Regions from separate parts of the Streptomyces sp. NPDC001890 genome, predicted to be linked through region 2. Evidence: riboswitches for the same ligand, from Rfam matches in the RefSeq annotation. Region 2 holds a riboswitch; each other region holds the start of a gene.
The links. A riboswitch is a leader RNA that binds a small molecule or an ion and turns the genes downstream of it on or off. The one in region 2 is predicted to bind cyclic di-AMP.
Positions count from the first base shown of each region.

Region 1: another riboswitch for cyclic di-AMP. It lies ahead of ACFYY1_RS27565 (transglycosylase SLT domain-containing protein); the one in region 2 lies ahead of ACFYY1_RS07455 (NlpC/P60 family protein).
Region 3: another riboswitch for cyclic di-AMP. It lies ahead of ACFYY1_RS18275 (C40 family peptidase); the one in region 2 lies ahead of ACFYY1_RS07455 (NlpC/P60 family protein).
Region 4: another riboswitch for cyclic di-AMP. It lies ahead of ACFYY1_RS36655 (M23 family metallopeptidase); the one in region 2 lies ahead of ACFYY1_RS07455 (NlpC/P60 family protein).

Region 1 is NZ_JBIATE010000013.1:186,293-194,110, forward strand. It holds gene ACFYY1_RS27535 (heavy metal translocating P-type ATPase) at 1-54, shown strand, start outside; gene ACFYY1_RS27540 (APC family permease) at 65-1,363, opposite strand; gene ACFYY1_RS27545 (hypothetical protein) at 1,525-1,977, shown strand; gene ACFYY1_RS27550 (DUF305 domain-containing protein) at 2,081-2,749, shown strand; gene ACFYY1_RS27555 (class I SAM-dependent methyltransferase) at 3,000-3,779, shown strand; gene ACFYY1_RS27560 (ABC-F family ATP-binding cassette domain-containing protein) at 3,806-5,464, opposite strand; cyclic di-AMP (ydaO/yuaA leader) riboswitch at 5,995-6,180, shown strand; gene ACFYY1_RS27565 (transglycosylase SLT domain-containing protein) at 6,185-6,676, shown strand; gene ACFYY1_RS27570 (FAD-dependent monooxygenase) at 6,722-7,818, opposite strand, start outside.
Region 2 is NZ_JBIATE010000002.1:284,926-292,743, reverse strand. It holds gene ACFYY1_RS07465 (M23 family metallopeptidase) at 1-842, shown strand, start outside; gene pcrA (DNA helicase PcrA) at 922-3,396, opposite strand; cyclic di-AMP (ydaO/yuaA leader) riboswitch at 3,645-3,809, shown strand; gene ACFYY1_RS07455 (NlpC/P60 family protein) at 3,817-4,971, shown strand; gene ACFYY1_RS07450 (hypothetical protein) at 5,032-5,385, opposite strand; gene ACFYY1_RS07445 (NlpC/P60 family protein) at 5,699-6,760, shown strand; gene ACFYY1_RS07440 (GNAT family N-acetyltransferase) at 6,822-7,583, shown strand; gene ACFYY1_RS07435 (LuxR C-terminal-related transcriptional regulator) at 7,609-7,818, opposite strand, start outside.
Region 3 is NZ_JBIATE010000006.1:7,174-14,991, reverse strand. It holds gene ACFYY1_RS18295 (agmatine deiminase family protein) at 1-381, shown strand, start outside; gene abc-f (ribosomal protection-like ABC-F family protein) at 810-2,459, opposite strand; gene ACFYY1_RS18285 (ATP-dependent Clp protease proteolytic subunit) at 3,016-3,651, shown strand; gene ACFYY1_RS18280 (hypothetical protein) at 3,659-3,967, shown strand; cyclic di-AMP (ydaO/yuaA leader) riboswitch at 4,369-4,541, shown strand; gene ACFYY1_RS18275 (C40 family peptidase) at 4,545-5,018, shown strand; gene ACFYY1_RS18270 (LysE family translocator) at 5,066-5,698, opposite strand; gene ACFYY1_RS18265 (LysR family transcriptional regulator) at 5,771-6,709, shown strand; gene ACFYY1_RS18260 (ATP-binding protein) at 6,737-7,168, opposite strand; gene ACFYY1_RS18255 (helix-turn-helix domain-containing protein) at 7,373-7,818, shown strand, end outside.
Region 4 is NZ_JBIATE010000028.1:54,987-62,804, forward strand. It holds gene ACFYY1_RS36640 (SPFH domain-containing protein) at 1-29, shown strand, start outside; tRNA gene ACFYY1_RS36645 (tRNA-Met) at 45-118, shown strand; gene ACFYY1_RS36650 (PP2C family protein-serine/threonine phosphatase) at 298-1,458, shown strand; cyclic di-AMP (ydaO/yuaA leader) riboswitch at 1,770-1,922, shown strand; gene ACFYY1_RS36655 (M23 family metallopeptidase) at 1,934-3,016, shown strand; gene ACFYY1_RS36660 (aldo/keto reductase) at 3,131-4,075, shown strand; gene ACFYY1_RS36665 (PrsW family intramembrane metalloprotease) at 4,104-5,675, opposite strand; gene trmB (tRNA (guanosine(46)-N7)-methyltransferase TrmB) at 5,741-6,613, opposite strand; gene lhgO (L-2-hydroxyglutarate oxidase) at 6,606-7,818, opposite strand, start outside.

The DNA.
Region 1 (7,818 bases), on a different contig from region 2:
GGCCTGCGCCTGCTCCGCGAAGCGGCCTGGACGCGCGCCGGGAGCGACGGCTGAAGCCGGACGGTCATGCTCCCGGTCTGCCGGACGACTGCTGCCGGCGTGCGCGGCGCAGCACCCTGCGTACGCCGTGGGCCAGCGCACCGGCCGTGAGCACCGCGGCCCCGGAGACGACCGAGGCCGACGGCAGCGCGAACGCGAGCAGCAGACAGCCGGCCAGTCCCACGACGGGCACGGCGAGCAGCGGACGGCCCTCGTCCGGGGCGAGCGTCAGAGCGGCGGCGTTGGCGATGGCGTAGTACGCGAGGACGCCGAACGAGGAGAAGCCGATCGCCCCGCGGACGTCCGTCGTCGCCGCCAGGACCGCGACGACGGCGCCCACGGCCAGTTCCGCCCGGTGCGGCACCCCGAAGCGCGGGTGGACCGCGGCGAGGGCGCGGGGCAGATGGTGGTCGCGGGCCATGGCCAGGGTGGTGCGTGAGACACCGAGGATGAGCGCGAGGAGCGAGCCGAGCGCGGCGACGGCCGCGCCGGTCCGGACCGCGGGCACGAGACCGGTGACCCCGGAGGCATGTGCGGCCTCGGCCAGCGCGGCCGGGGTGTGGGCGAGACGGTCGGGCCCCAGGACGGCGAGCAGCGTGACGGTGACGGCCGCGTAGACGAGCAGCGTGATGCCCAGCGCGAGCGGGATCGCGCGGGGGATGGTGCGTCGCGGGTCGCGGACCTCCTCGCCGAGCGTGGCGATCCGCGCGTAACCGGCGAACGCGAAGAACAGCAGACCGGCGGCCTGGAGCACACCTTCGGCGGTGACGTCCGCCCCGATGGCCAGCCGCCCGGCCTGCGTGGTGCCGCTGCCGAGGCAGGCGGTGACGACCGCCGCGAGGACGGCGAGGACGAACGCGACGATCACCCGGGTCAGCCGGGCGGACCTGTGCACGCCGGTGTAGTTGAGCGCGGTCAGGGCGACCACCGCCGCGACGGCCACCGCGTGCTCCTGGCCGGGCCACACGTAGGAACCGACGGTCAGTGACATCGCCGCGCAGGAGGCCGTCTTGCCGACGACGAAGGCCCAGCCGGCCAGCCAGCCCCAGAACTCGCCGAGCCGCTTCCTGCCGTACACGTAGGTGCCGCCGGACTCCGGGTGGCGGGCGGCCAGCCGGGCGGAGGACGTCGCATTGCAGTAGGCCACCAGCGCGGCCAGACCCAGCCCCGGCAACAACCCGGATCCGGCCGCGGCCGCGGCGGGCGACGGCGCGACGAAGACGCCCGCTCCGATCATCGAACCCAGGCCGATCACCACGGCGTCGAACAGACCGAGACGGCGTCTCAGCCCGCCCGTCGCCGCCGGCGTCGTCGATGTGGTCATCGTCCGCTCCAGCCGCCACAGGTACACAGTCGGGGGCACCGTAGCCGGGCAAGGTGTCCGGCAGGGGGCGGGGCAGTACGGCTGGGGAAACCCGGTGGGGGTATCGTCGGGCACGCACGACAGGACCCGTCGACCCGCACGAGCGAGCAATCGAGGCAGCCGTGGAACGCGGACGGACACGCACACCGGGAGCGTCCCGGCTGCTCGTGCTCTGTGCCGTCCTGCTCGGGCTGTTCCTCATGCACGGAGCACCCGCGAGCGCCGCGGAGGGCTGCCACGACGCGATGACCGTCACGGCGGCCGCACCCGCGCCAGGGCCCGTGCAGGTGACCGCCGGTCACGAGGGCATGCCGGCGACCGCCGGTCACGCGGCCGTGCGGGCCGAGCACGGTTCCGCTCGGGCGGCTGCCGCCATGCCCGGGATGAACGGCGAGTCGTGCGTATTCACCCATGCCCGTGACCGGGTGCTGCCGCTGCTGATGGCGCTGGGCCTGGTGCTCCTGGCCGTTCGGGCACCCGCCGGGCGGCGTACGGCCGTACGCGGACCGGCCCGGCGGGGACCGCCGTTGGCCGGCAGGGGGCTGCTGCTCCAGGTGTGCATCGCGCGGACGTGACAGGAATCCGCCGGTCCACGGCCCTTCGAGGCCGGACCGGCCGGACGAACCTGCCCCATTCGCGCGCCACGGACGTGGTGCATCCATCTGGAGAGAACCTCTGATGTCCGCTTCCCGCTGCTCTGCCGCCCGCCGCCGCACCCTCGCGGCCGCCGGCACCGTCGCCGCCCTCGCTCTGGCACTGACCGCCTGCGGCTCCTCCGACGGCTCGAAGCCCGACGGTTCGTCCATGCCCGGCATGGACCACGGCTCGGCCGGAGCCTCCGCACCGGCCACCCCCGGCGCCGAGTTCAACGACGCCGACGTCGAATTCGCGCAGCAGATGATCCCGCACCACCAGCAGGCCATCGAGATGGCGAAGCTGGCCGACGGCCGCGCCGCCGACCCCGAGATCAAGAAGCTGGCCACCGCGATCGAGAAGGCCCAGGACCCCGAGATCGAAACGATGAAGGGCTGGCTGACGTCGTGGGGCAAGCCGCTGCCCTCGTCCTCGATGGGTGACATGCCCGGGATGGATCACGGCTCGGACGGCTCGGGAATGCCCGGAATGATGTCCGACAAGGACATGAGCGATCTGACGGCCGCCAAGGGCAAGGACTTCGACAAGAAGTTCGCCCAGCTCATGATCGGGCACCACCAGGGCGCCGTCACCATGGCCGAGGACGAGCAGAAGCACGGCGACAACGCCGATGCGAAGAAGCTCGCCGGTGCCGTCGTCACGGCCCAGACCGCCGAGATCGAGCAGATGAACAAGATCATCGACAGGCTCTGACCCCGGCAGGGGTGCGGGCTGTCGGCACACGGGGCCCGCACCCCTTTTCCCGGTCCGGCCGGTACGGACACTTCCCGCTGACCGCTGACCGCTGACCGCTGACCGCTGACCGCTGACCGCTGACCGCTGACCGCCGACTGCCGACTGCCGACCGACCGCCGACCGACGCCCGGTCGGCGGCCACCGGAATCGCCGCCGGACTTGCGGCCAGGGGGTGGCCGAGTGCCGACAGCGTGGTTAGCGTGACCGAATGAACCGTGACGAACAGCTGCTGCACGCCTCGTCGTTCGGCGCGGCGGCGGTCGCGTACGCCGAGCACCGCCCGGACTACGTTCAGGACGCGGTGGGCTGGGCGCTCGAACCCGCGCCCGGCCCACGCGTGCTCGACCTCGGCGCCGGAACCGGCAAACTCACCGCCACCCTGGCCGCGACGGGTGCCGAAGTGATCGCGGTCGAGCCCGACCCGGCGATGCTGACCGAGCTGCGCCGTTCGCTGCCGGATGTCCGTGCCCTGCGGGGCAGCGCCGAGTCGATCCCGCTGCCGGACGCCTCCGTCGATGCCGTGCTGGCCGGCAACGCCATGCACTGGTTCGACATGGCCGTCGCCGGACCCGAGATCGCCAGGGTCCTCGCACCCGGCGGCGTCCTGGCCGGCCTGTGGAACCTCATGGACGACCGGGTCGACTGGGTCGCCGGGCTGGCACGGATCGGCGGGAGCGCGGCCGTCGGCCCGAGGGACACGCCCACCAGCTGGCGCGTCGAGACGGCGGACATGCACCTTCCGAGGACCGGCGGGGCCGCCCGCTTCGGCTCCCCGGAGCAGGCCGAGTTCCCGCACGGGCAGCACCGCACCGCCGACTCCCTCGTCGCGACCATCGGGACGCGGGCGGGGGTGCTCGTCATGCCGGAGGAGGAGCGGGAGGCACTGCTGGGCAGGATCCGCGCCTTCCTCGCAAGCCGGCCCGAGACCGCCCGCGGCGCGTTCACGCTCCCGATGCTGACCGGCGTGCTGCGCGTCCGGCGATTGTGAAGCGGACGGGGCCGATCGCCCCGGCATCAGTCGATCGGGCTCCGTAGCAGTTCCGCCACCTCCTCCGCGTCGGTCTCCCGCAGCTCCTCCCCGACCAGCAGCCACCTGGTGATGCCGACCGATTCGAGGAAGGCCAGGTCGTGACTGGCGATCAGGAGCGCGCCCTCGTAGGAGTCGAGCGCACCGGTCAGCTGCCGCACACTGGCGATGTCCAGGTTGTTGGTCGGCTCGTCCAGCATCAGCAGCTGCGGGGCCGGTGCGGCGAGCATCGTCGCCGCGAGGGCGGCACGGAAGCGTTCCCCGCCCGACAGCGTGCCCGCCGGCTGTTCCGCGCGCTTGCCCTGGAAGAGGAAGCGCGCGAGCTGGGCGCGGATGTGGTTGTCGGTGACCCCGGGCGCCATCCGGGCCACGTTCGCCGCGACGCTCAGTTCGTCGTCCAGCACATCGAGCCGCTGCGGCAGGAACCGCACCGGCACGAAGGTCCTGGCCTCGCCGGACAACGGGGGCAGCTCACCGGTGAGCGTGCGCAGCAGCGTCGTCTTACCGGCGCCGTTGCGGCCGACGAGCGCGACGCGCTCCGGTCCGCTCACCTGGAGGGCGCCCTCGCTCAGCCTGCCGAACCGGGGGCGCAGTTCGCTCAGGCGCAGCACGGTGCGCCCGGTGGGCACCGCCGTGTGCGGGAGGCTCACACGGATCTCGGCGTCGTCGCGGATCGCGTCGGCGGCCTCCTCCCGGCGTTCGCGCGCCTCGCTGAGGCGCTCCTCGTGGACGCCGCGAAGCCTGCCCGCCGACTCCTGCGCCGCTCGCTTCCGGCGGCCCGCCAGGATCTTCGGGAGGCCGCCCTCGGCCTCCGCCTTCCGGCCGTTCTTCTGGCGCCGCGCCAGCTTCACCCGGGTCTCCTCCAGTTCACGCTTCTGGCGGCGCACATCGGCCTCCGCGGCCCGCAACATCCGTCCTGCGGCCTCCTGTTCGGCGGCCACGGCCTCCTCGTACGCCGACCAGCAGCCGCCGTACCAGTTCACCGAACCGGTGCGCAGCTCGGCGATGCGGTCGACGCGCTCCAGCAGTTCCCGGTCGTGGCTGACCACGACGAGCACGCCCGAGCGCCAGGAGTCGACGGCTTCGTAGAGGCTGCGGCGCGCGAACGCGTCGAGGTTGTTGGTGGGTTCGTCCAGGAGCAGGACGTCGGGGCGCTCCAGCAGCAGTGCGGCCAGCCGGAGCAGAACGGTCTCCCCTCCGGACAACTGCCCCACGGTGCGGTCCAGTTCGATGCCGCCGAGGCCGAGCGATCCCAGTGTCGCCAGGGCCCGTTCCTCGATGTCCCAGTCGTCGCCGATCGTCTCGAAGTGCTTGTCGTCGACGTCCCCGGTCTCGATGGCGCGCAGCGCGTCGCGCCGCTCGGCGATGCCCAGGGCCCGGTCCACCCGCAGTGTGGTGTCGAGGGTGATGTCCTGCGGGAGGTGGGCGAGGGTACCGCCGACGCTCACCGATCCCTGGGACGGGCGCAGTCGACCGGTGAACAGCCGCAGCAGGGTGGACTTGCCCGCGCCGTTGGTGCCGACGAGCCCGACGCGCCCCCGGCCGATGCTGAGCGAGAGCCCGTCGAAGACGGTGGTGCCGTCCGGCCACCGGAAGGCCAGGGCCGAGCAGGTGAGGGAGGCGTGGGGGGTGGTGGGTGTCGCCATGGTGTTCCTCGCATTCGCAAGCGCAGTGAAGGGGGGCTTCGTATGCGAGCACCACGCGGCGACCGGGCAGCGGAAGGAGGTGCGGCGGTCCTGAAGATCGAGGGACGGCTCCTGCACCGAGGTCGCATCCACGCGGGGTCACGGGCAGCGCGAAGCACTGCTACGGCGTGACGGGCGTACGGGCGAAGCCGTACGGCGTGATGTTCGCGAACCTCAGATGCGCAACGTCCACCTCGATCGGAGACAACAGGACATCAAAACTGTAACGGCCGGGCGGAGGTGTGGCAATGTCACCCGGCCTCGGCGATCGCGGGGCGAAATGCCCGCTTTTGTGAATTCGTGGCGCGAGTCACGTTCGGCCCGTGGGGAGCCGTGCCCCGTGAATGGGTTCCCGTTCCGCACAAGGGGAGTGGGGTGTGCGGTGTGAGGTGGATTACCGAAATTCCCGTTAATCGATCTTGTGGGTGAATTGCATTCGGAAATTGGGGTCTTGTCCCATTCGGCTTTCCTCGCCTACGGTCACCGTCAATCCGGACGGAACGCCGAATCCTGCCGCCGTCCGGCAATCCGACCACTCATGTACGGCAGGAGCGGGGGACCCAGGTAAGCCGCCGGTCCGGAACCCGGAACGGCTCGGGGTGAAGCCGCGCTCGTGTGCGGCCAGGCATCTCCAGCCTGAACCCGACAGCTCACCTCGCAGGCGACGGAGAGGAATCCACCATGTCCGCAACGGGTACGTACCGTCGTCGCAAGTCCACCCCGCTGACCCGCGGTTTCATAGCCGTGGGCACGGGCGCCGCCGCCCTCCTGCTGCCGCTGCTCGGTGCCCACACCGCCTCGGCGGCTCCGGTGCAGTCCGCCGCCGCACCGGCCGCGCAGTCCGCGACGTACACCAACGATCTGGACGGCTGGATCAAGGAGTCGCTGGCCGTCATGGCCGAGCACAACATCCCGGGCAGCTACGACAGCATCCACCGCAACATCATGCGCGAGTCGTCCGGCAACCCCCGGGCCATCAACAACTGGGACTCGAACGCCGCCGCCGGGACGCCGTCCAAGGGCCTCCTCCAGATCATCGATCCGACGTTCCGGGCCTACCACGTGCCCGGGACCTCGATGGACAGCTACGACCCGGTCGCCAACATCACGGCCGCGTGCAACTACGCGGCCGCCAGGTACGGCTCCATCGACAACGTCTTCGGGGCGTACTGACGCACGCGACACCACCGCCGCACGGCCGGGGCTCCGCCCCCGGGGTCAGCCCGGCCCCGGGGGCGTCCAGTCGGCGTGGCGGAGGACCGCGCGGACGGTGACACGGGACGGCGCGAGACGCATCGCCGTATTGCGCAGCGCGACGGCCACCGGGTGGGAGAGCTGCTGACCCATCCGGCCGGCCTGCCGCGCGGCCCGTGCGACCGACTGGCTGCGGGGCCGGCGCTCCGCGTCGTAGCGGCCGAGTGCCGACTCGACGGTCGCTGCGCCGGACAGTGCGGCGGCCAGTGTCGCCGCGTCCTCCAGCGCCTGGCAGGCCCCCTGGCCGAGGTTCGGGGTCATGGCGTGCGCGGCATCGCCGAGCAGGGCCACCCGGCCCGCCACGTAGGAGGGAAGCGGGACGACCAGCTCGTGGACGTCATGGTGCAGGACGGCCTCGGGCCGGGTCGCCGCCAGCAGGGCGGGAATGGGGTCGTGCCAGCCGTCGAACCGGCGGCGGACCTCCGCCAGCGGGTCCGGGTGGCGCACGCCGGCGGGCGCGTTGAGCACCGCGTGCCACTCGGCCCGGCCGTCGGCGAAGGCGATGTGACCGAACTCGGCCCCCGGTCCCCAGGTCAGCTCGAAGTCGGTACGAAGGTCGACCGGTGACTCCGTGATGGCGCGCAGCACCGTCGACCCGCTGTGCGCCGCACCGGGGTGCCCCGGGAAGAGCAGGCCGCGCAACCGGCTGCTGATCCCGTCTGCGGCCACGACCAGGTCCGCCTCCAGCCGGGTGTCACCGGCGGCCAGCCGCACCCGCGAGGCGTCGGAGCGGTCGACGGACGTCACCTCGGACCCGATGACCAGGGACTCGGGGGGCAGGGCGGCGCGCAGCAACCGGTGCAGCTCGGCCCGGGGGATGCCCATGATCGGGGTCCCCAGCTCACGTTCCAGTGCCGCACCGTCCATGCGCGCCAGCAGGCGGCCGTCCGGGGTGCGGGTGCCACCGGTGTACTGCGGCCGCGCGGCCGCGCGCACCGCCGCGCCGACACCGAGGGCGTCCAGCGCGCGCATGCCGTTGGCGTGCAGGGAGATGCCCGCGCCCGCGTCGTCGAGGGTGCGGGCGCGTTCGACGACCGTCACCTCCCAGCCGATGAGCCGCA
Region 2 (7,818 bases):
CGGCCACCATCAGCGTCGCGGCCATCTCTGACGTCGCGGAGGCCGCGCCCGGACCACGCCGCTCCGTCGGCCGCTCCGCAACCCGCGGCGGCGGCGCCGGCCGCAGCAGGCGACGTTCCCCCGCGAAGCGATCCGCGCTCCTCACCGTCGCCATCCCCTCCGCCTGCGTGATGAGCGTGGCCGGAATCGCCGCGGCCTCGGTCGGCGGGCTGGGCGGCGAGGAGAAGAAGGACGACAACACCACGATGGCGGCGGCCGACCCCGGCTCCGTCAAGCCGGTCGCCGCCAACAACAAGCTGGACACCCAGCTCGCCAACCTCAGCGCCGACGCGGAGAACTTCGCCGACCGCGCCAGCCGCACCCAGGAGCGCATCGACCTGCGGGAGCGGCAGGCCGCCGAGAAGAAGAAGCGCGAGGAAGAGGCCGCGCGCAAGGAGGCCCTGCGCCCCAAGTTCGTCATGCCGGTCAAGGATCACGGCCTCAGCGCGTACTTCGGGCAGGCAGGCGTCAACTGGATGTCCGTGCACACGGGCATCGACTTCCCCGTCATGCAGGGCACACCCGTGATGGCCGCGACGGACGGCACCGTGCGCACCCAGCTGAACAGCGCCTACGGGAACATGGCCATCGTCACCGCGGCCGACGGGACCGAGACCTGGTACTGCCACCTCAGCGCCACCAAGATCCGCTCGGGCCCGGTCAAGGCCGGTGACGTCATCGCGTACTCGGGCGACACCGGGAACTCCACCGGCCCGCACCTGCACTTCGAGGTGCGCCCCGGTGGCGGAGCGGCAGTGGACCCGCTGCCCTGGCTCCGCAGCCACGGCGTCAACCCGACCTGAGACCCAGGCCCCAAGACCTGAGAGCTGAGAGCTGAGCCGGCGGGCGGGGCAACGACCCCCGCCCGCCGGCCGGCTCCGCCTACAGCTTCTCGACCGGCGCGTACCGCAGCAGCAGTTTCTTCGGACGCTCGTCGCCGAAGTCGACCGTGGCCTTCGCCTGGTCACCGATGCCCTCGACCGCCGTGACCGTGCCGAGCCCGAACTGGTCGTGCGTGACCCGGTCCCCGACGGCCAGCGTGACCGTCGGCTTGTCGGAGGTACGCCGGGTCGCGAAGCCCGAGGGCCCGGAGCGCGAACGCGACGAGGACAGCGACGAGGTGATCCCCGACGTCGGTCCGGCCGGTGCCGCCATCGGCCCGGTCCGCTTCCACTCCAGGTGCTGGTCCGGGATCTCCTCCAGGAACCGCGACGGCGGGTTGTACGAGGGCTGCCCCCACGCGCTGCGCATGGCGGCCCGGGTCAGGTAGAGCCGCTCGCGGGCCCGGGTGATGCCGACGTAGGCGAGGCGCCGCTCCTCCTCCAGCTCCTTCACCTGCCCCAGCGCCCGCATGTGCGGGAAGACGCCGTCCTCCATGCCGGTCAGGAAGACGACCGGGAATTCGAGGCCCTTCGCGGTGTGCAGCGTCATCAGCGTGATGACGCCGGAGCCGTCCTCGTCCTCGTCGGGGATCTGGTCGGAGTCGGCGACGAGCGCGACCTTCTCCAGAAACTCGGCGAGCGTGCCCGTGCCGGGGGCCGTACCCGCTGCCGCGTCCGCGCCCTCCTCGCCGGCCGCTCCGCGCTCCTGCTCGAATTCGAGGGCCACGGCGGCCAGTTCCTGGAGGTTCTCGATCCGGGTCTCGTCCTGCGGGTCGGTGGACGCCTGGAGCTCGGCGAGATAACCCGTGCGCTCCAGCACGGCCTCCAGGACCACCGCGGGGCCCGCGCCCGACTCGACGATCGTGCGCAGCTCCTCCATCAGCGTGTTGAACCGCTTGACGGCGTTGGCCGACCGGGCCGCCATGCCGTACGCCTCGTCGACCCGGCGCAGCGCCTGCGGGAAGGTGATCTTCTCGCGCATCGACAGCGCGTCGATCATGGCCTCGGCGCGCTCGCCGATGCCGCGCTTGGGCACGTTGAGGATGCGGCGCAGCGGGACGGTGTCCTCCGGATTGGCGAGGACGCGCAGGTAGGCCAGGATGTCCCGGACCTCCTTGCGCTCGTAGAAGCGCACGCCGCCGACGACCTTGTAGGGCAGGCCGACGCGGATGAAAATCTCTTCGAAGACGCGGGACTGCGCGTTCGTACGGTAGAAGATCGCGACGTCACCGGCCTTGGCGTCGCCCGCGTCGGTGAGCCGGTCGATCTCGTCGGCGACGAACTGCGCCTCGTCGTGCTCGGTGTCGGCGACGTAGCCGGTGATCCGGGCGCCCGTGCCGGCCTTGGTCCAGAGGTTCTTGGGGCGGCGGCTCTCGTTGCGCTCGATGACCGCGTTGGCGGCGGACAGGATCGTCTGCGTGGAGCGGTAGTTCTGCTCCAGGAGGATCGTCGTCGCGTTCGGGTAGTCCTCCTCGAACTGGAGGATGTTGCGGATGGTCGCGCCGCGGAAGGCGTAGATCGACTGGTCCGCGTCACCCACGACGCACAGCTCGGCCGGGGCGTCGCCCTCGCCCGCCGGGCCGACCAGCTCGCGTACGAGGGTGTACTGGGCGTGGTTGGTGTCCTGGTACTCGTCGACCAGGACGTGCCGGAAGCGGCGGCGGTAGTGCTCGGCGACGTCGGGGAACGCCTGGAGCAGGTGGACCGTCGTCATGATGATGTCGTCGAAGTCCAGCGCGTTGGCCTCGCGCAGCCGGGACTGGTACATCGCGTAGGCCTGGGCGAGGGTCTTCTCGAAGCCGTCCGCGGCCTGGCCGGCGAAGGTCTCCTCGTCGATCAGCTCGTTCTTCAGGTTGGAGACCTTGGCGGTGAACGACTTCGGCGGGAAGCGCTTGGGGTCCAGGTCGAGATCGCGGCAGACCAGGGCCATCAGCCGCTTGGAGTCGGCGGCGTCGTAGATCGAGAACGACGACGTGAATCCGAGCCGCTTCGACTCGCGGCGCAGGATGCGTACGCACGCGCTGTGGAAGGTCATGACCCACATCGCGTTGGCGCGCGGCCCGACGAGCTGCTCGACGCGCTCCTTCATCTCGCCGGCGGCCTTGTTGGTGAAGGTGATCGCCAGGATCTGGCCGGGGTGCACCCCGCGCTCCGCGAGGAGGTGGGCGATCCGGTGGGTCAGCACCCGGGTCTTGCCCGAGCCGGCCCCGGCGACGATGAGCAGCGGGGAGCCCGCGTGGACGACGGCGGCGCGCTGCTCGGTGTTCAGCCCGTCGAGGAGCGCCGCCGAGTCGATGACGGGGCGGTGCGCGCCGTCGCGGTAGTAGGCGTCCCTGGGCGGCGGGGGCCCGTCGAACACGCCCGCGAAGAGGTCCTCCGGCACCGCTTCGGGTGCGGAGTCCTCGGGGGGCGGCGGGGGCTCTTCCTCCGAGTGCTGGAGGCCGGCCAGGAAGCTGTCGTCAAAGAGGCTGCTCATCGCTTGTCGAGTCTAGGCCGCCCCACCGACACCCGGAGGCCGCATGACCAACCGCACACAGCACGGCGGACACACAGCGGGATCGGCCACCCACTCCACGTGAGGAATTCCGGGCCTCCGCCGCCCGTCGCGGCGAGGTCACGAAAATGTATCGGGCATATCGAACATCAACCTTCCCAGCGGCACCATGGGTTGGCTAGCGTGCTCGACCGGGCGGCCCGTACCCCCTTGAGGCGAACCACGCCGAGCGGGCGCCTGCGCCGAATCCGGACTGCCTCACGGGAGTTCGGAACCGGGGACCCATACGCAGCACCGGGGTGAATCGGTCCTTATCCCCCACTCGGACCGTAGGGCAGCCTTCCGTTCCGCCCGAACCCGACAGCTAACCCGGTAGGCGGTCCACGGAAGGAGATGCCGACCTTGGCATCCCATCGCAAGCCGCGCACCCGGGTGCGCACCACCGCACCGGCCGTCGGTCTCACCACGGCGGCCCTGGCGTCCGTGACCCTGCTCTCCACGCAGAGCGCGATGGCCGCGCCCGACCCGAAGCCCAGCGTCGAGGACGTCCAGAAGCAGGTCGACGACCTCTACCGGCAGGCGGGCACCGCGACCCAGCGGTACAACCAGGCGAAGGAAGCCTCCGCCACCCAGCACGCCAAGGTCGACGCCCTGCTGGACGACGTCGCCAAGCGCGCCGACAAGCTGAACGAGGCCCGCAGGACGCTCGGCACCTACGCGGCCGCGCAGTACCGCAACGGTTCCATAGCGCCGAGCGCCACGTTCTTCCTGGCCGACGACCCGCAGTCGTACTTCGACCAGAGCCAGCTGATGGACCGGATGACCAGCCGGCAGCAGAAGGCGATCACGGACTTCCGTGCGGAGCAGGCCAAGGCGTCGAAGAAGCGCGCCGAGGCGGTGCGGAGCCTGGAGACGCTGACGACGACGCAGGCCACGCTGCGCACCAGCAAGCAGGACGTCCAGACGAAGCTGGGCGAGGCGCGCACGCTGCTGTCGAAGCTGACCGCCGAGGAGAAGGCGCGGCTCGCGGAGATCGAGCGCAAGAAGGAGGCGGAGGCCGAGCGCAAGGCCCAGGAGCTGGCGAAGCAGCAGGCCGCCGCGAAGGCCGAGGCGGACCGCAAGGCCGAGGAGGCGGCGAAGGAGGCGGGGAGCGGCAGCGGTACGGGGACGGGCACCGGATCCGGAACCGGCTCGGACAGCGGCGCCACCACCAAGGCGGAGCAGGTCCTCGCCTTCGCCAGGGCCCAGATCGGCAAACCGTACGTCTGGGGCGCGACGGGCCCGTCGTCGTACGACTGCTCCGGGCTCACCCAGGCCGCGTGGAAGGCGGCGGGGGTCGACATCCCGCGCACCACGTGGGACCAGGTCGAGATCGGCACCCGGGTCGCCACGGCCGACCTGCGGCCGGGGGACCTCGTCTTCTTCTACGACGACATCAGCCACGTCGGCATCTACAAGGGCGATGGGATGATGATCCACGCGCCGAAGCCCGGGGCGAACGTGCGCGAGGAGTCGATCTACTACATGCCGATCTACGGCAGCGTGCGGCCCGCGTAGCGGGCCCGAGCACGCCGCGCCGCCCCGGTGCCCGGGGCGGCGCGGTGCGGTACGGCGGGATCAGACCCAGAGGGTGGCGATGAAGATGTTGAGGAGCGTCAGCCCGCCCACCGCCGCGAAGGCGCCCTTGTCGACCTTCTCCTCGTCCCGCTTGATGTAGACGAGCGCGAGGATGACGATCAGGACCAGCATCTTGACGCCGATCTTGATGTTGTTGACGTGGTTGCCGTCGGCCTCGTTGAGCCCGACCAGTGCGACACCGGTGACCAGCATGGTCAGAGCGCCGTGCAGCATCGCCGGGACGAACCGGGCCGTGCCCGCGCCCATCGCCTTCATCTGGGTCAGGAAACCGCCCAGCAGGGAGGCGATGCCGATGATGTGCAGGGCGACGAAGACATGAATGAGTACGTCCATGAGGCCGCAGCCTAGCCCCGGCCATATCACCACTCGGCAGGCAGGTGCGCCTTCCTCGTCACTTCACTCGCGTCTGCACCAATTGCCTGACTCTGGTGCAATTTTTCCGATCACTCGGCGACAACGCCGCGCCAAATTCGGACAATAAGCGTCATTACGACTCCTGCCCGTGCCCCGGGTTTAGCGTCGCTGACCAGACGACCGGATCACCCCCGCTCCGTACGCGGACGGTGCACCGGTCGCCCCGCCGAGAGTTGTGGCGGGCCCGCCGGTATCCCCCGGCGGGCAGTCGTCAGGAAGGACGCACGCCCTCGTGGCAGCGCATCGAAAACCCAAGCAGCGCCTGTACACCGGCCCTGCTGCCCGCACCGCGGCGACCCTCGTCCTCACCGGGGCCGCCACCGCCGCCGCCCTGCCCGGCCCGGCCCACGCCGAGCCGCAGCGCACCCCCGCCCAGGTCAAGGCCGAGGTGGACCGGCTGTACCACGACGCGGAGGTCGCCACCGAGCAGTACAACGGCGCGAAGGAGAAGGCCATCGCCGCCGAGCACTCCCTCGACACCCTGCGCGACGAGGCCGCCCGCAGGACCGAGCGCCTCAACGCCTCCCGCGACGCACTGGGTTCGTTCGCCGCGGCGCAGTACCGCGCCGCCGGCCTCTCCCCGTCCGTGCAGCTGGCGCTCTCCTCCGACCCCGACCAGTACCTGGAGCGGGCGTCGTACGTGGACCGCATGGGCGACCGCCAGGCCGTCGCGCTCGCCAAGGTCCGGCGGCAGGTCGCCCAGATCGCCACGCTGCGCTCGCAGGCCGAGGGGGAGCTGGCCGCGCTCACCTCCCGCCGGGCCGAGCTCAAGAAGCACAAGGCGACGATCACCACCAAGCTGGCCGAGGCACAGCGGCTGCTCGACCGGCTCACCCCGCCCGAGCGCACCGCCTACGAGAACGCCGGCACCGGGCCGGCCGACGGCACCCGCCCGGCCGACCGCGCCGGCCGCGCCGCGGCGCGCGGCCCCGTCCGGGCGCCGAACGCCCGCGCCGCCGAGGCCGTCGCGTTCGCGTACGGGGCGCTCGGCAAGCCCTACGTCTGGGGTGCCACCGGCCCCTCCTCGTTCGACTGCTCCGGGCTCACCCAGGCCGCCTGGCGCTCCGCCGGCGTCTCGCTCCCCCGGACCACGTACACCCAGATCAACGCCGGGCGGCGCGTCTCGCGCTCCGAACTCGCGCCGGGCGACCTGGTGTTCTTCTACTCCGGCATCAGCCACGTCGGGCTGTACATCGGCAACGGACAGATGATCCACGCCCCGCGCACCGGGTCACCGGTCCGGATCGCGCCGATCGACCAGATGCCCTTCGCCGGGGCCACCCGGGTGGCATAGGCTCCCGTCTCCGACGGCGGGCCCACCCGCCGTCGCCCATCCGGCCGGAGGACCACCCCACATGCCCATGGACGCCGAGGTCCAGAACCACGCCCGTACGCTCGCCCAACGCTCCCCGGACCACCTCCGGGTCGGGCCCTTCACGGTGCGCTACAACCCCAACTGGTCGCTCAAGTACGCCAATTACGCCATACCCGACCAGGACGCCGAGCCGACGCCGGCCGATCTCGACGCGCTGGTCGCGGCGTTCCGCGAGCACGACCGGCTGCCCCGGCTGGAGTTCCTGCCCGGCTCGGCGCCCGCGGTCGAACCCGCGCTGCTCGCCGCCGGGTTCACCGTCGAGAACCGGGCCCCGATCATGGCCTGCGCACCGGACGACCTGCTGACGCCGAAGCCGGTGGACTCCCTCACGATCACCGAACCGGCCACCGACACGGAGCTGGCCGCCGCCGCGCTCGTCCAGCACCACGGATACGGCGGCACCGGCGAACCCGAGGCCGGCGTGGCGGACTGGCTGCGCACCGCGGCCCGCGACGGCGGGGTCGCCGCCCTCGCCACGGTCGACGGCGTACCGGCGGGCGCGGGCGGCTGCTCCGTCCCGGTCGACGGCCTCACCGAACTGGCCGGTCTCGCCGTGACCGAGGCCCACCGCCGCCGCGGCATCGGCGCCGCGCTCTCCGCCCATCTGGCCGCGACCGCCTTCGAGCGCGGCTGCCGGGTGGTGTGGCTGGAGCCGGGCGACGCCGATGTGGAGCGGATCTACGCGGGCATCGGCTTCCGCAGGATCGGCGAGAAACTGAACATCTCGCTCGAACCGGCCTGACGGAGACCGTCACCGGCCATCGGGCTCAGACCAGCCGCCGGGCCGTCGCCCACCGGGTCAGCTCGTGGCGGTTGGACAGCTGGAGCTTGCGCAGCACCGCCGAGACGTGCGACTCGACCGTCTTCACCGAGATGAACAGCTGCTTGGCGATTTCCTTGTAGGCGTAGCCGCGGGCGATCAGCCGCAGCACCTCGCGCTCGCGCTGGGTGAGGCGGTCCAGGTCCTCGTCGACCGG
Region 3 (7,818 bases), on a different contig from region 2:
GTACTCCTGGACAAGGCACATGCCGACACACCCGTCGACTCCTGGTCACGCGCGGCCGACCAGGCGAAGGCCGTGCTCAGCAAGGCGACCGACGCCAAGGGCCGGCCGTTCGAGATCGTCGATCTGCCGCAGCCCGACCTGTACGAGATCACCGGCGAAGGCGACGACTTCGTGTCGACGTACGCCAACTTCTACGTCGCCAACGACTCCGTGTTCCTGCCCGAGTTCGGGGACCGGAAGGCCGACAAGCGCGCCCGGAGCATCCTGCAGGAGCACTTCCCCGGGCGTGACATCGTGCAGGTCCGGATCGACACCATCGCCTCCGGCGGTGGCGGCATCCACTGCTCGACGCACGACGAGCCCGGCAAGCCGGTCGACTGAGCCAGGCCCACCCGACGGAGCGGCAGTGGTCACGATGCGCCCCCGTCCCCGGCGGACCGCTGATCGACGGGCCGGCTCTGCTCACACCACCGTGGCGGTGGTCACCCCACCCGGCAGCTACGCACCACCGATCGGTTCACTCCTCGGCCATGCCGCCTCCATCCGGACGCGGACGACGCGATGGAACCGGCATCGCACCGAGGGATGCGACATTTTTGGTTCGGACCACCAGGAGGAGATCGCGTGTCGACGGGCCGCCGGAGGGCCATCCTGGAAGGTGCCGCCCGCGGCATGGTCCGGCAGGGGGGGCCGCGGGCTGCGCATGGAGGATCCGAGCGATCTCGGTGGAGATCGAGCGGCTGGGTCGCTGACAGCGGGCACGCGGCCTACGGGCCCGGGACACGACCTCACTTGAGGACCCGGCGGGGTCAGCATCCACGGCCGGCGTGCAGATGCAACTGCACCCCTTTGAAGCGTGCGCGGAAGTCCTGGTCGTGCGACACCATGACCACTGCTCCCGGGTACGTGGCGAGCGCCGCCCGAATGTCCTCGACCAGGTCGAGAGCGATGTGGTTGGTCGGCTCGTCGAGGACGAGGAGGTCAGCGGGCCGGGTCACGAGGCGGGCGATCTGCAGTCGCCGTCGCTGTCCCGCGGACAGGGCGGCGACCGGGACGGGCAGGTCCTCCTCACGGAACAGGCCCAGTGCCAGAAGCTGTTCGGTGTACTCGTCCGGCAGCCCGGGGCGTCCGGCAGCGAACGCGTCGAGCAGCGGGAGCCGCGTGGAGTGCGTGGGCAGTTCCTGGGCGAGGTAGCCGATCCGGGCAGGGCGGCGTGCCGTGCCGGCGTCCGGTTCCAGGTCGCCCGCCAGGACGCGCAGGAGCGTCGTCTTACCCGCGCCGTTCTCCCCCGTGACCAGCAGCCTCTGTCCCGGCGTGATCGCAAGGCGCCCGTCCAGATGCAGCCGGTCGCCGACCCGAATGCTGTCGAGCTCGGCGATCGGGTGGCCGGCAGGATCTTTGGTGTCGGCTGTTGGCAGCCCTGTCGTGAAGCGCAGTGGTGCCGGTGGCTCTGCCACCGGGTTGCGCCGCAGTTGGGCCAGGCGCTCCCGGACGGCTCGCACCTGCCCGCCGAGCTTCGCCTCGCTGGAGCGGCGGTGCTTGCCGAATCCCTGCCGCGGGTCGCGGCCGGTGGTGGCGAGCCGTGTCCCCGCAGCCGCGAGAAGCTCCTCCATGCGGGTCACCTCGTCGGCCCAGTCCGCATATTGCTGCTCGGCGCGGCGCCGGACGGCGGCCTTCGCGGCGCGGTAGCCGGTCCATCCGTCGCCGTACCGGCACACCGTGCGCGTGTCCCGGTCGACCTCCAGGATCGTGGTGGCGATGCGCTCCAGGAAGCCACGGTCATGAGTGACCGCGACAACGGTGCCGCGGTGAGCACGCAGATGCTCCTCCAGCCAGCGGACCGCCGCAGCGTCGAGGTGGTTCGTCGGCTCGTCGAGGAGCAGCAGCTCGGGGGCGGCGGCCAGTACGCAGGCGAGGGCGAGCCGCGACTGCTCGCCGCCGGAGAGCGAGCCCAGCACGCGGTCGCGGGTGATCCGGGCGAGTCCGAGACCGTGCAGGGCGGCGTCGACGCGGGCGTCCGCCTCGTATCCGCCCCGTTCCTCGTAGGCGTTCAGCAGCTCACCGTACGCGGCGAGTTCGTCCTCGGATGCCTCGCCCAGGCGCTCCTCCGCCGAGCGCAGCCGGCGTTCCATGTCGCGCAGCTCGGCGAGGGCGAGGTCGACCGCGTCCTGTACGACGCAGTCCGGATCGAGGTCGAGGGTCTGGGCGAGGTGGCCGCGTCCGCCCGGGAAGCTGACGGTGATCTCCCCGGCGTCCGGTACCTCGGCCGCGGCGAGCAGCCGCAGCAGGGTGGACTTGCCGGATCCGTTCTCGCCGATGACGGCGGCCTTCTCACCCGGGCGGACGGTGAAGGAGACCTGGTCGAGGACGGTCCGGGTGCCATAGGACTTGGTGACGTCCTTGACGGACAGCTGCGCCACGGCAGCGGAGGTCGCGGTGGTACGAGCGCGGTCGCGCATGTGACTTTCCCTGGTATGCGAAGGGTCTACGGGCAGCAGAAACGGCGGCATCGGCCGTGCCCGGACTCAGACGAAGAAGAAAGCCATGCCATCACCGTAACAAGACGGATCGCCTCGCCTCAATTTCGGCGTACAAGGTCCCTTCCATTGGGGGAAGTTGGGCGCTGCGCCGGCTGTGAGCGGCCTACGACCACGCCGTAGTCACCATGTGCAGTTGTCGACCACAAGGGGTGGCCGACAGGAATGCGGTGCTTCCCGGAACAACGGGCCGGATCCTGCGCCTCGCCTGTCGGCACGCACTGCCCGTCCCGGAGATCACCGAGCCGCTGTCCGTACCGGCCGGTCAACAGAGTTCCAAGACGTCTGGAGATGGTGAGACATCCGCCCTCAGCGAACAGCCAAACAGCCTCTGACCAGGAACTCTTAGCGGATCGCCAGCACCAGGCCCCATCATGACCTTCTGTACGTCCTGTACATTTTTCACGGAAGTCGATGCGGCCCCTGCGCAGCATCCGTACAGACCCCGTGCAGACCCCGGAGGAAAGGCATCGCCATGCTGTTCCGTCCCACCGCCCGTCACGTACTGCCCGAGTTCACCGAGCGCACGGCCAACGGGACCCGCACCCTCGACCCGTACTCCAAACTGCTCTCCGAACGGATCGTCTTCCTCGGCACCCCGGTCGACGACGCCGCGGCGAGCGATCTGATCGCGCAACTCATGTACCTGGAGCACGACGCCCCGGACCGGCCCGTATCGCTCTACATCAACTCGCCCGGCGGCTCGTTCGGGGCCATGTCCGCGATCTACGACACGATGCAGTACCTCACGTGCGAGGTGGAGACCTACTGTCTCGGCCAGGCCGGCTCCTGCGCCTCCGCGCTGCTCGCCGCGGGCGCTCCCGGCCGGCGGCACGCACTGCCCGGCGCACGGGTCGTCGTGCGGCAGCCCGAGCTCACCGAGCCGGTGCGGGGCCGGCCGTCCGACCTGGAGATCGAGGCACAGGAGCTGGGACGGGTCCGTGCGATGCTCACCGCGCTGTTGGCCCGTCACACGGGCCGCACCGAGGGGCAGATCACCGCCGACACCGAACGCGACCTCATCCTCGACGCGGCGGGCGCCAAGGCGTACGGGCTGGTGGACCACGTCCTGGAGAGCCGGAATTCCTCACTCCCGCCGCACGGCGCGAGGTGAACGCCCGATGCGACCACCGGAGTTCCCACCGCTGCCCGCGCTGACCCGCGCCGAGGGGGAGTTCATCGACCACTACCTCGAAGTCCTCGACCAGGTGGGCCGGATCAACCCGGCCCGAGGCAGTGACACCTACGGTGCGCTGCGCGCCGCACAGGCACTCGTGACCCGGTCACGGGCGCTGCGGGACGCCCTCGCGTTGATGCACGAGCGCGGCGAGGCACGGATCCACGCCGCCACGCTCGCCCGGGCGCTGCGCGTGCTGGACGGGGAACGGCGGGCCGGACGGGTCACCGTACCCCCGGCTCCGGGCAGTTGACCGACTGCCGCACCGCGTGCCGACGGCGGGGCCCCGCCCAACTGCCCCCGCCTCGCCGTCCGGCGGCCCTTCACCCAACTCCCGTACCCGACACGCCCGACAGGGCCACCGAAATTCCTCGCTCGTTCGGCGTAGGAAGTCCCCCTCACGAGGGACCACTCAACTTGCGTTTTGCACGTGGACAGTGAATGGAATCCAGCCTTCCGTGCCTGGTACGAACCCTTTCCGGATCACTGGCGGAGCGTCAAAAATCCTCATGTCCACCCGAACGGATCAGTCGTGAGGAGCCTCACATATCCCTGTTTCAGCTCGGAAATCCGGCAGTCGGTGAGTCAAGATCCCTGGGACGACAAGCCCCCGCCACCGCGGCGGGGCGGTCCGGGCGGACGCCGAGTCCTGCCGCCGTCCGGATGCCTGGTCGACAGAAGTGGATCGGCAGGAGTGGAGGACCCGAGCACAACGGGTCGACCTGAACACCGGTCGACCCTCGGGGTGAAGCCGCCGAACGCGGCCGGGCAACTTCGCCAGCCCGAACCCGACAGGTCATCCTTCACAGGCGGCTGACGAAGGGTTGCGCATGACTGCGCAGGTTCATGTCCCGTCTCTGCTCGTCCGGGCCGGTACGGCCTCGGTTCTCACACTCGCCGCCGTCGGCGGCACCATGTTCGCCCCGGGCGCCGCGACGGACGCCCAGGCGGCGACGCTGTCGATGAAGGCACTCAAGATCGCGGCGTCGAAGAAGGGATCGCCCTACGGGTGGGGGGCCACCGGCCCGAGCCGCTTCGACTGCTCGGGGCTGACGCTCTATTCCTTCAAGAAAGCGGGCAAGAAGCTCCCCCGCACGGCCCAGCAGCAGTACAACCGGACCCGGCACATCTCGGCCTCGCACCGCAAACGCGGCGATCTGGTCTTCTTCCACTACGGCCGCAGCGTCTACCACGTCGGGATCTACGCCGGTAAGGGCAAGATCTGGCACTCGCCGAGGACCGGCGCCGTGGTGCGGCTGGAGAAGATCTGGACCAAGAGCGTCTACTACGGCCGGGTCCGCTGAGGCGCGGCCCGTCCGGCAGGCCCCGGGCCGCCGGACCCGGCCCCCGCTCAGTGCGGCAGCGGCCCGGTCACCAGCACCAGCCCCAGCGCGGTGAGCGCCGCGCCGCTGCCGCCCTCGATGGCGCGCGCGGTACGCGGCCGGCGCAGCCACCGCCCCAGCCGGTCCACGAGGAGCGCCACGGCCGGGAACCAGACCAGCGCCATCGCGACGACGATCGCCGCGAGGAGCAGGGTCCTGGGCAGCGGCGGCTGCCCGTCGGGGACGAACTGCGGCAGCAGGCTGAGGAAGAGCACCGGCGCCTTGGGATTGAGCGCGTTGGTCAGGAAGCCCTGCCGCAGCGCGCGCCCGCGTCCCCGGTCCGCGGGCCGGTCCTCGGGACCGTCCCCGCCCGGGGCGCGGCGCCGGGCCGCGCGCAGGGCGCTGATGCCGAGGTACAGGACGTAGACCCCGCCGAGCAGCTGGACGGTACGCAGCAGGGCGGGCACCGCCACGAGCACCGCGGCGAGCCCGGCGACGGCCAGGGCGGTGTGCACCAGCAGGCCGCCGGCCACGCCCAGCGCGCTGGCCACGCCCGCGCTCCGGGAGGCGAGCGCGTTGCGTACGACGACGGTGAAGTCCGCGCCCGGCAGCGCGACCATTCCCGCGGCGACCCCGACGAAGGCGATCAGTTGTGCGTCCATGGGTCCACCCTGACCCGGCAGAGCCTTTAGCGTGTACTTGCAATCTTCTGGGTCTGCCAAAAGGAACGCTTAATGTACGACCCGACACGACTGGCGGCGCTGGTGGCGGTCGCGGAGGCCGGATCGATCACCCGGGCCGCCACACGTCTGGGCTACACCGCGCCGGCCCTCTCCCAGCAGCTCGCCAAGCTGGAGCGGGAGGCGGGCGCCGCACTGCTGGTACGTCACCACCGAGGTGCCCGGCTCACGGCCGCGGGCGAACTGCTGGCCGGACGCGCCCGGCGCGTCCTCGACGAGATGGACCAGGCCCGCCATGAGCTGGCCCGCCTCTCCGGACTGTCCGGCGGGCGCCTGCGGGTCGGCACGTTCACCACGGCGGGCATCCATCTGCTGCCGCCGGTGCTGAGCGCCTTCCGGCGTGCCCATCCGGACGTGGAGCTGGCGGTCACCGAGTACGAACCGCCCCAGGGGGTGGCGGCGGTGGCCGCCGGCGACGTCGATCTGGCGCTGACCCATGTGTACGAGCCGGCCGCCGCGACGCCCTGGCCCGCCGGGGTCTTCGCCGAACCGCTGCTGGTCGAGGAGCTGGTGCTGATCACGGCGGTCGGCCAGATGCTGTCCGAGGGCAGCGGGAGACTGCCGGTGACCGAACTGGCGGGTCGGCCGCTGATCAGCAGCGCGCCCACGCATCCGCCGCGGCGCGGGGTCGAGCAGGCGCTGGCCGAGGCCGGGGCGACACCCGCCGTGGTCTGTGAGTCGCCCGGCTATGCGCTGGTGTGCGCGCTGGTCAGTGCGGGCATCGGAATGGCGGTCGTCCCGGAGATGGTCGCCGCGATGTCACCGACGCCGCTGTCCGTACGTCGGCTGGATCCCGCTTCCTTCCGGCGGACGATCTCGGTGGTGCACCGCGGTGACCGGGCGAGTGCCGCGGCGGCGACGCTCCAGGCGCTGTTGCGCAGCGGGTTCGGGAGGGCGGGCTCGGCGCAGCGGCCGGGCTACGAAGCGGGGTGAGGCGTCGATGCGGGGTGCCCACGCCGGTCAACTCTGCACGGGGATGCTCCACGGAAGCGCGATCCACACCGTCTTGCCGCCCTCGGCGGTGGGGGTGACGGTGAGCCGGCCGCCGCATTCCTTGGCCAGACAGCGGATGATCACCATGCCGCGGCCGTTGTCCTGCTGGACGGCGGCGGGCAGCCGCCTGGGCCAGCGGGGATGGCTGTCCGTCACCCCGAGGTGCAGCTGTTCCTCCCGCTCCAGCCGGAGGTCCACGGTGAACGTGGGTGACTGCCCGAAGGTGTGCTGGACGGCGTTGGTCGCGAGCTCCGAGACGATGAGCTGGATGCTGTCGCCGAAGTCGGTGCCGGTGGCCAGGCCCCATTCGGTGAGCACCCGGGCCACGTACCTGCGGGCCGCCGCGACCGAGACCGGCTCGCTCGGCAGAGTGACGTTTGCTTCCTGATGGTCTGCCATGGCGAGCCGTCCCTTTCCCACCCGAACCGACCCGCGATCGGTACAGGTTGTGCTTCGCGCCAGATTGCCACTGATGCTGCCCTCTGCGACGGCGATCCACCAAGATATGCATATATCTGTCGCTCGAAGCGGTGAACCCTGCCACGCAAGACCGTATGCGGGCGGCACACTGTCCGCTCGGCAGAAGAGGGAGGGAGGCCGCGGATGCAGCACGGCCCTGCGGTTCGACGCCGCAAGCTCGGGGAGGAGCTCCGGAGTCTGCGCCACGCGTCGGGACTGACCAGTCGGGACGCGGCGCGGATGCTCGGCTGGCACCAGTCGAAGGTGAGCCGGATCGAGACCGGGGTGAGCGGGGTGCAGCCGGGCGATGTGACCCGGCTGCTGGACACCTACGGCGTGGACGACCCCCAGTTGCGGGATCTCCTGGCCACGTTGGCGGGTTCGGCGGGCGGTGGCGGCACCGGGTGGTGGCACGCCTATCGCGGTCTGATCCCGCCCCAGTACCGCGACTTCATCAGCCTGGAGTCCCAGGCGCGGACCGCGCGCACGCTGGAGACCTCGGTGGTACCGGGTCTGCTGCAGACGGCCGACTACGCGCGTGCGGTGACCCGGGCCTCGCTGGACGGGCTGCCGGCCGGTCAGCTGGACTC
Region 4 (7,818 bases), on a different contig from region 2:
TGGTCAAAAGGGCTCCGGAGATGCCGTAGAGTTGTCTTCACCGACGCGGGGTGGAGCAGCTCGGTAGCTCGCTGGGCTCATAACCCAGAGGTCGCAGGTTCAAATCCTGTCCCCGCTACTGAAGGATCAGGCCCGGCACGCATGCAGCGTGCCGGGCCTGATTCGTTTCGCTGTGCCCATGTCCCCCGTTCCCCCCATTGGCCGAAGAGGAGTCGCCGCACCGTTCCGATCCGGCGAGCCTGAGGGTGGGGCGCGGTACCGTCCGCAGCCGCGCGCGTACCGGGCAGGAGACCACAGGTGTGGAAGCGGGAGAGGCGGCGCGGCAAGCATGCCGGGGGCGGCGCCGGTACCCGGCGGTTCGTACGGATGCTGCCGGCTCTGATGATTCTCGGCGGGCTGGTGTTCGACGCCCTCACCCCGCCGACCTTCACCGCCATCCCGCTGTTCGTGGCCGCTCCGCTGATCGCCGCCCCGTTCTTCTCGCTGGCCAGCACCGTTTGCACCGCTGTCGCCTCGATGCTCGCCGTCATCGCGCTGCGGCTGTACACCAGCTCGTTGCCGGAAGCCGTGCCGTTGATCGAGCTGCTCACCCTGGCCACCGTTTCGATCCTCGCGGTGGTGATCAACGGGGTCGTGCGGCGCGGCAACGAGCAGCTGGCCTCCGCGCGGTACATCGCGGAGACGGCGATGCGCGCGGTGCTGCCGAAGCCGTCCGACCGGATCGGCGGACTGCATGTCGCGGCGCGGTACGAGGCGGCTCAGGCGGACGAGTTCGTCGGCGGTGACCTGTTCGCCGTGGCGGACACCCCGCACGGGGTGCGGCTGGTGGTCGGTGACGTACGGGGGAAGGGGCTCGACGCCGTCGAGACGGTGGCGGTGGTCATCGGGGCGTTCCGCGAGGCGGCCGAGCAGGAATCCTCGTTGGAGGGGGTGGCGGGGCGGCTGGAGCGGGCGCTGGCGCGGGAGGAGGCGCGGCGGGGCGGGCTCGATGTGCTGGAGGGCTTCATCACCGCCGTGCTGGCCGAGATCCCGTACGGGCTGTCCCGGGTGCGGATCGTCAACCGGGGGCACCCCGAGCCGATCCTGCTGCATTCGGACGGGGCGCTGGAGGTGCTGAAGCCCTCCGTGCCCGCGCTGCCGATCGGGATGGGGCTGGGGGTGTGGCCGGAGTGCACGGACGAGTGGGAGCTGCCGGCCGGGACGACTCTGCTCCTCTACACGGACGGCCTCTCGGAGGCGCGGGACGCCGAGGGGGTCTTCTACGATCCGGCGGCCCGGCTGCGCGGGCGGATCTTCCCGGGGCCCGAGGAGCTGCTGTCCGCCCTGACCGATGACGTGCGGCTGCACACGGGCGGCGAGACGACCGACGACATGGCGTTGCTCGCGGTCGCACGCCCGGCCGAGGGGCAGCCGGACCGGCGGAGGACCGTGCGGATCGTCGGTGCCGAGGAGACGTGAGGGGTGGGCGGAGGAATGAGGGGGTGCGGGAAACGTGAGGAGACGTGAGGTGTGGGCGGGGGTGGTGGTGTGATGGGGTGATGCCACCGTGCGTAACTGAAAGGCACCGCTCCGCATAACGTTTGACGCAACGTCAGAAACGGGGTAGTGGCTGAGGGTCGGTCAACTCGTCCGATTCCGCCCGCTTGTGCCCCGTAAAGTCCAGGCCAAAGAAGTGAACGATCAGTGGGAACGGCTTGGAATACGGCCCCGGTGTCTATTAACGTTCGATAACGCAGCGCGGTCGTCCCAGCCGTCATCAGTGGCGGCGCCGTGCGCGAGCGCCGAATTCCGCAAGGGAACCGGGGAACCACCTACATGGGGTGAATCGGACACCTGTGTCTCGTGAGAGGCAGAGGGGCCCGTAGGAGACCTTCCTGCTCCGAACCCGTCAGCTAACCCGGTAGGCGAGAAGGAAGGAAAGGAGTGCGCCCCCGTGGCGTCCAACAAGCCTGCCCCCGAGGCCCCGTCCCGGTTCGATCACGACTACGGCACCGGGCCCGAAGGCAACTTCACCGGTGGGTTCACCAGTGAGCCCGACCGTGGCTGGGACGAGTGGAACCCCACCGAGGAGTCCGTCCGCCCGGTGCGCGGCAAGCACCGCGTCGCCAAGCAGCGCAACGGGCTCGCCCGCAGTTCCACGGTGCTGGGTGTCGGCGTCATAGCGGCGGTCGGTGCGGGTGGCATGGCCTCCGCGCAGAGCAAGCCGCCGGTCTCCATCTCCATGCCCGACGCCATCACGGACAACCTCCCCGACGCCAAGTCCCTTCCCGGCGTGGGCGCCCTGTTCTCCGGCGAGTCCGAGACGGACAAGTCCGAGGTCGCGGCCGCCGCCGCCCCGCTCACCACCGCCGGCATCACCACCGCCGAGGCGGAGCAGGGCACGACGGACGCGGGTGAGGCGCTCCGCGCCCGCATCCTCCAGCAGGCCGAGCAGCAGCAGGACGCCGCCGACGCCGAGGCCAAGGCGGCCGAGGAGAAGAGGGCCGCGGAGAAGGCGGCCGCCGAGGCCCAGAAGCAGCAGGACGAGGCCCAGGCCAAGGCCGCCGCCGAGAAGAAGAAGGCGGAGGAGGAGGCCAGGAAGAAGGCGGAGGCCGCCCGGCTCGCCAAGCTCGCCGCCAGCTACGCCATCCCGACCTTCTCGTACACGATCACCTCGACCTACGGCCAGGCCGGTTCGATGTGGTCCTCCGGCTACCACACCGGCCTCGACTTCGCCGCCCCGACCGGCACCCCGATCAAGGCCGTCCACGGCGGCACGATCAAGTCGGCGGGCCTGGCCGGCTCGTACGGCTACCGCACCGTGCTGGAGCTGGAGGACGGTACGGAGATCTGGTACTGCCACCAGTCCTCGATCGGCGTCAGCGTCGGCCAGAAGGTCACCACCGGTGACACCATCGGCCGGGTCGGCGCGACCGGCAACGTGACGGGCCCCCACCTCCACCTGGAGGTCCACACCGCCGACGGCACGGGCATCGACCCGATGGCCTGGCTCCGCAGCAAGGGCCTCAACCCCTGAGAACCCCGGCAGTCCTGACGCTCACCCCCCGACGTCAGGGCTGCCGGTCTTTTGTGGGCGGCCTGCCATGAGTGATTCGGAATAGCGCGCCATCCGGAATCCGTTGATCCACTTATGACTTCTCTTCGTAAGCTGGGCCCTTCCGACCTCCAGGTCTTCCCGCTCGCTCTCGGTGGCAACGTCTTCGGCTGGACCGCCGACGAGGCGCAGTCGTTCGCGGTGCTGGACGCGTACGCCGCGGCCGGCGGCAACTTCATCGACACCGCCGACGGGTACTCCGCCTGGGTCCCGGGCAACGAGGGCGGCGAGTCCGAGACCGTCATCGGCAAGTGGCTGGCCGCGCGCGGCAACCGCTCCGACATCGTCGTCGCCACGAAGGTCAGTACCCACCCCCGGTACCAGGGGCTCGCGCCCGCCAACATCAAGGCCGCGGCCGAGGAATCGCTGCGCCGGCTCGGCACCGAGTACATCGACCTCTATTACACGCACTTCGACGACGAGACCGTGCCGGTCGAGGACATCATCACCGCCCTGGACCAGCTGGTGAAGGAGGGCAAGGTCCGCGAGATCGCCGCCTCCAACATCGGCCCCGCGCGGCTCCAGGCGTCCCTGGACTTCTCGGAGCGCGAGGGGCTGGCCCGTTACGTCGCCCTTCAGCCGCACTACAACCTGGTCTCCCGCGACACGTACGAGGGCGAGCTCCAGGACACGGTGGCCCGCGCCGGGCTCGGCGCTGTGCCGTACTTCGCCCTGGCCTCCGGATTCCTCACCGGCAAGTACCGTCCGGGCACGTCGGTGGAGAGCGCGCGGGCGGAGGGTGCCCGCGCGCACCTGGAGTCGGAGCGCGGGCAGAAGGTCCTGGCAGCGCTGGACAAGGTCGCCCAGGAGCGCGGTGTGGAGATCGCGACCGTCGCGCTGGCCTGGCTCGCCTCCCGGCCGACCGTGGCCGCGCCGATCGCCTCGGCCCGTACGGTCGAGCAGCTGCCCGCGCTGCTGGCCGTCGCGGACCTCACCCTGACCGAGCAGGAACTGGCCGAACTCACCGAGGCATCCGCCTGACCGTGCGGCCGGCCTGGTGCGGTGGCTGCTACGGCAACAGGTAGGGGTTGTAGCCGGGACCGGGACCGGGCACGGGGGCGTTGCGGTAGGCGCCGTACTGCGCGTGCGGAGGGAACGGCTGGGCGTACGGGGGTGACGGCAGGCGGTGGGGACGCAGGAGGCCCGCCGCCTGAGCCGCGTACGTCAGGGCGGGGGCGGCCACCTCCCTGCGCTGCCAGAGGTGGTGCAGCAGCTCCAGCTCGCGATCGGTGAAGTCCGGGCCGGCCGCCCCGCGGCGGGCCTGAAGACGCAGCGAGGCCAGTGAGGTCGCGAACGATTCGTACTCGGCGACGGCCTGGGCGGCCGCCTTCCCGTGGGCCTTCGCCGTTGCTTCCACCTGCGCCGCTGTCTGCGCCGCTGCCTGGGCGGAGGGCCAGGGGGCGGGGCCGGGCGCGGCTCCGGGGGACCAGCCCGGTCCGCCCGGTCCGTACGGCCCGTACGGGATCGTCCGGCTCCCCCGGGCGGCGACGGCGTACTGGCGGCGTGCCGCGTCGCGGGCCAGGCCGCGGGCCCGCATCGAGGAGAGGGCGAGCGGCTCCGCCGGACTCAGCCAGCCCGCCGCGGCGTAGGCGGGCAGCTCGGCGGCGAGCGTGCGCAGCTCCCGTCGGCGCGACCAGATCGCCAGCCAGGTCACCAGGCCGAAGACCGGGACCATGAACACCGCGTACACGGCGTAGAAGCCGTACGGGCTGAAGACCGCCGACCCGTTCCACAGCGAGTGCATGCCCATGGCGAGGACGAGCCCCAGCAGCGGCAGCAGGACGCGGCGGACCCGCCGGCGCCGGGCGCTCGCCGCGGCGAGCCCGAAACCTATGCCGGTCAGCACCGTGAAGAGCGGGTGCGCGAAGGGCGACATCACCGCCCGTACGAAGAACGTCGCGGCCGTCACCGATACGACGCCCGAGGTGCCGATCTGCTGGTCCTCTCCGAAGGCGTTGCCGAGGTAGAGGATGTTCTCCGTGAAGGCGAAGCCGGCCGCGGTGATGCCGGCGATCACGACACCGTCGACGATCCCGTTGAACTCCCGCCTTCGGAACAGGAATATCAGCAGGACCGCGGCGGCCTTGGCACTCTCCTCGACGACCGGGGCTATGACCGTGGCGCCGAGGGTGTCGGCGTTCGACGGGTCCGCGGTGGTCGTGGCTATCCAGCGGGTCGCGAAAGAATTCGCCAGGATTGCCACCAGGGCGGCGGCGAACGCACCCCAGGCGAAGGCGAACAGCACATTCCGCCAGGGACCCGGATCGACCCGGTCGAGCCAGCGGAACGCCGCCAGCAGGAGCGGCACGGGCAGCACGGCGAGGCCGAGGCCGACGAGGAAACCCTGGGTGCCCGTCTGATCGCGGACCAGGGCCAGGATCGCCAGACCGCAGAGCGCGAGCACCGTGAACACCGCCACGAGGCGGAACGTCCGGCTGCGCCACACCATGCCCACCCGGCGCGGCCGGTAGCGCCAGTGCCGGCGCTCCGGCACGGCAGCCAGGATCTCGCCGACCCGCTCCTCCTCAAGGAGCGGGACGGCCGGCTGCGACTGCCGCTGCTGGACAGACCCGTCGGACACCACGCAATGACCCTAACCAGCGGCACTGACACCTGACCATGGGGCGCCCGCGCCCACGGCCCGTCTCAGCTGCGGGCGAAGAGCAGGTCGTGCACGACATGGCCCTTGTCCAGGCCCTGCCCCTCGAACCGGGTCAGCGGCCGGAACGCGGGCCGGGGCGCGTAGCCGCCGTCCGCCGCGGTGTTCTCGAAGAGGGGGTGCGCGGTGAGCACCTCCAGCATCTGCTCGGCGTACGGCTCCCAGTCGGTCGCGCAGTGGATCACCGCCCCCGGCTTCAGCCGCTGCGCCACCAGGTCGAGGAACTCCGGCTGGATCAGCCGTCGCTTGTGATGGCGCTTCTTGGGCCAGGGGTCGGGGAAGTACACCCGCAGCCCGTCCAGCGAGTCCGGCTTGAGCATCTCGCGCAGCAGGATGATCGCGTCGCCGTTGGCCACCCGGATGTTGGACAGGCCGTTCCGGTCCGCGAGGCCGAGCAGATTGCCCTGGCCCGGGGTGTGCACATCCACGGCGAGGATGCCCGTGCCGGGATCGTCGGCGGCCATCTGCGCGGTGGCCTCACCCATTCCGAAGCCGATCTCCAGCACCACCGGGAGCCCGTCGAACAGCTCGGGCAGGTCGAGGACGCGCTGCCCGTCGATGTCCAGGCCCCACTTCGGCCAGAGCCGCAGCAGGGCGTCCTCCTGGCCGGGCGTGACACGGCTGCGGCGCGGCTGGAAGCTGCGGATCCGGCGCTCGTGGTGCGAGCCGGCCGGGTCGATGGCGGGGCCGCCCGGGAAGCGCGGCTCCTGGCGCAGCCTGCGCTGCCGCTCGAAGGAGGCGGCGCGCAGATCGTCCGGAATTCCGGCAGCGGACGAGGAGAGGCGCCCGGAGGAGCTCTCGGGGGAGTCCTCGGGGAGGCTCTCGGCTGGGTGCTCGGAGGCGTTCATGGGCTCAGACACAATGCCCCGATTCTACGGCGGGCGGTCTCCACCCCGTCTCCCGTGCCCGGAGCAGCGCCCTGCGTGCTACCTCCCGCCCGATGGGCAGCGAGGCCGTCGCGGCGGGCGACGGCGCGTTCAGCACATGGACGGTGTGCGGGGCCTCGCGGATGAGGAAATCGTCCACCAGGGTGCCGTCCCGCAGCACGGCCTGGGCCCTGACCCCGGCCGGGGCCGGTCTCAGATCGTCCTCCGTCACCTCCGGCAGCAGCCGCCGCACGGCCTCGGTGAAGGCGTGCTTCGACAACGAACGGCGCACCTCGCCCGCCCCGTACCGCCAGTGCCTGCGGGCGATCTGCCAGGTGCCGGGCCAGGCCAGGGTGTCCGCCAGCTCGCGCGGGTGCACGACCGGCCAGCCGTACCCCTCGCGGGCCAGCGCGGGCACCGCGTTCGGCCCGACGTGGACGCTGCCGTCGTGGCCCCGGGTCAGATGGACCCCGAGGAACGGGAACGCCGGGTCGGGCACCGGATAGACCAGGCCGCGCACCAGCTCCGGCCGCGCCAGCTCGTAGTACTCACCCCGGAAGGGCACGATCCGCATGCCCGGGTCGTCGCCCGCGAGCCGGGCCACCCGGTCGCAGTGCAGCCCCGCGCAGTTGACCAGCACCCGGGCCCGCACCACCGGGCCGTCCGCCGTACGCACGGCCACGCCCCAGGGGCGCCGGTCGATCGCGGTGACCTCCGCCCCGTAACGGATCACTCCGCCGGCCCCGCTCACCTCGGCGGCCAGCCGGGCCGCGACCGCGCCGAAATCGCACACCCCGGTCGACCCGACCCGGATCGCGGCGAGGCCGCTCACCTGCGGCTCGTACTCCGTGATCTGGGCGGGGCCCAGCTCGCGCACCGGCAGCCCGTGCTGCCGGCCGCGCTGGACCAGGGCGTGCAGCCGGGGCAGCTCGGACCGCTCGGTCGCGACGATCAGCTTGCCGGTCACCGCGTGGGCGATGCCGTGCTCGGCACAGAAGTCGACCATCTCGGCGGCGCCGCGCACCGCGTAGCGGGCCTTGAGCGAGCCGGGGCGGTAATAGATGCCGCTGTGGATCACTCCGCTGTTGCGCCCGGTCTGGTGCCGGGCCGGGCCCCACTCCTTCTCCAGGACCGTCACCCGGGTGCCCGGAGCGGTGCGCGTGATCGCATACGCCGTCGACAGCCCGACGATCCCGCCG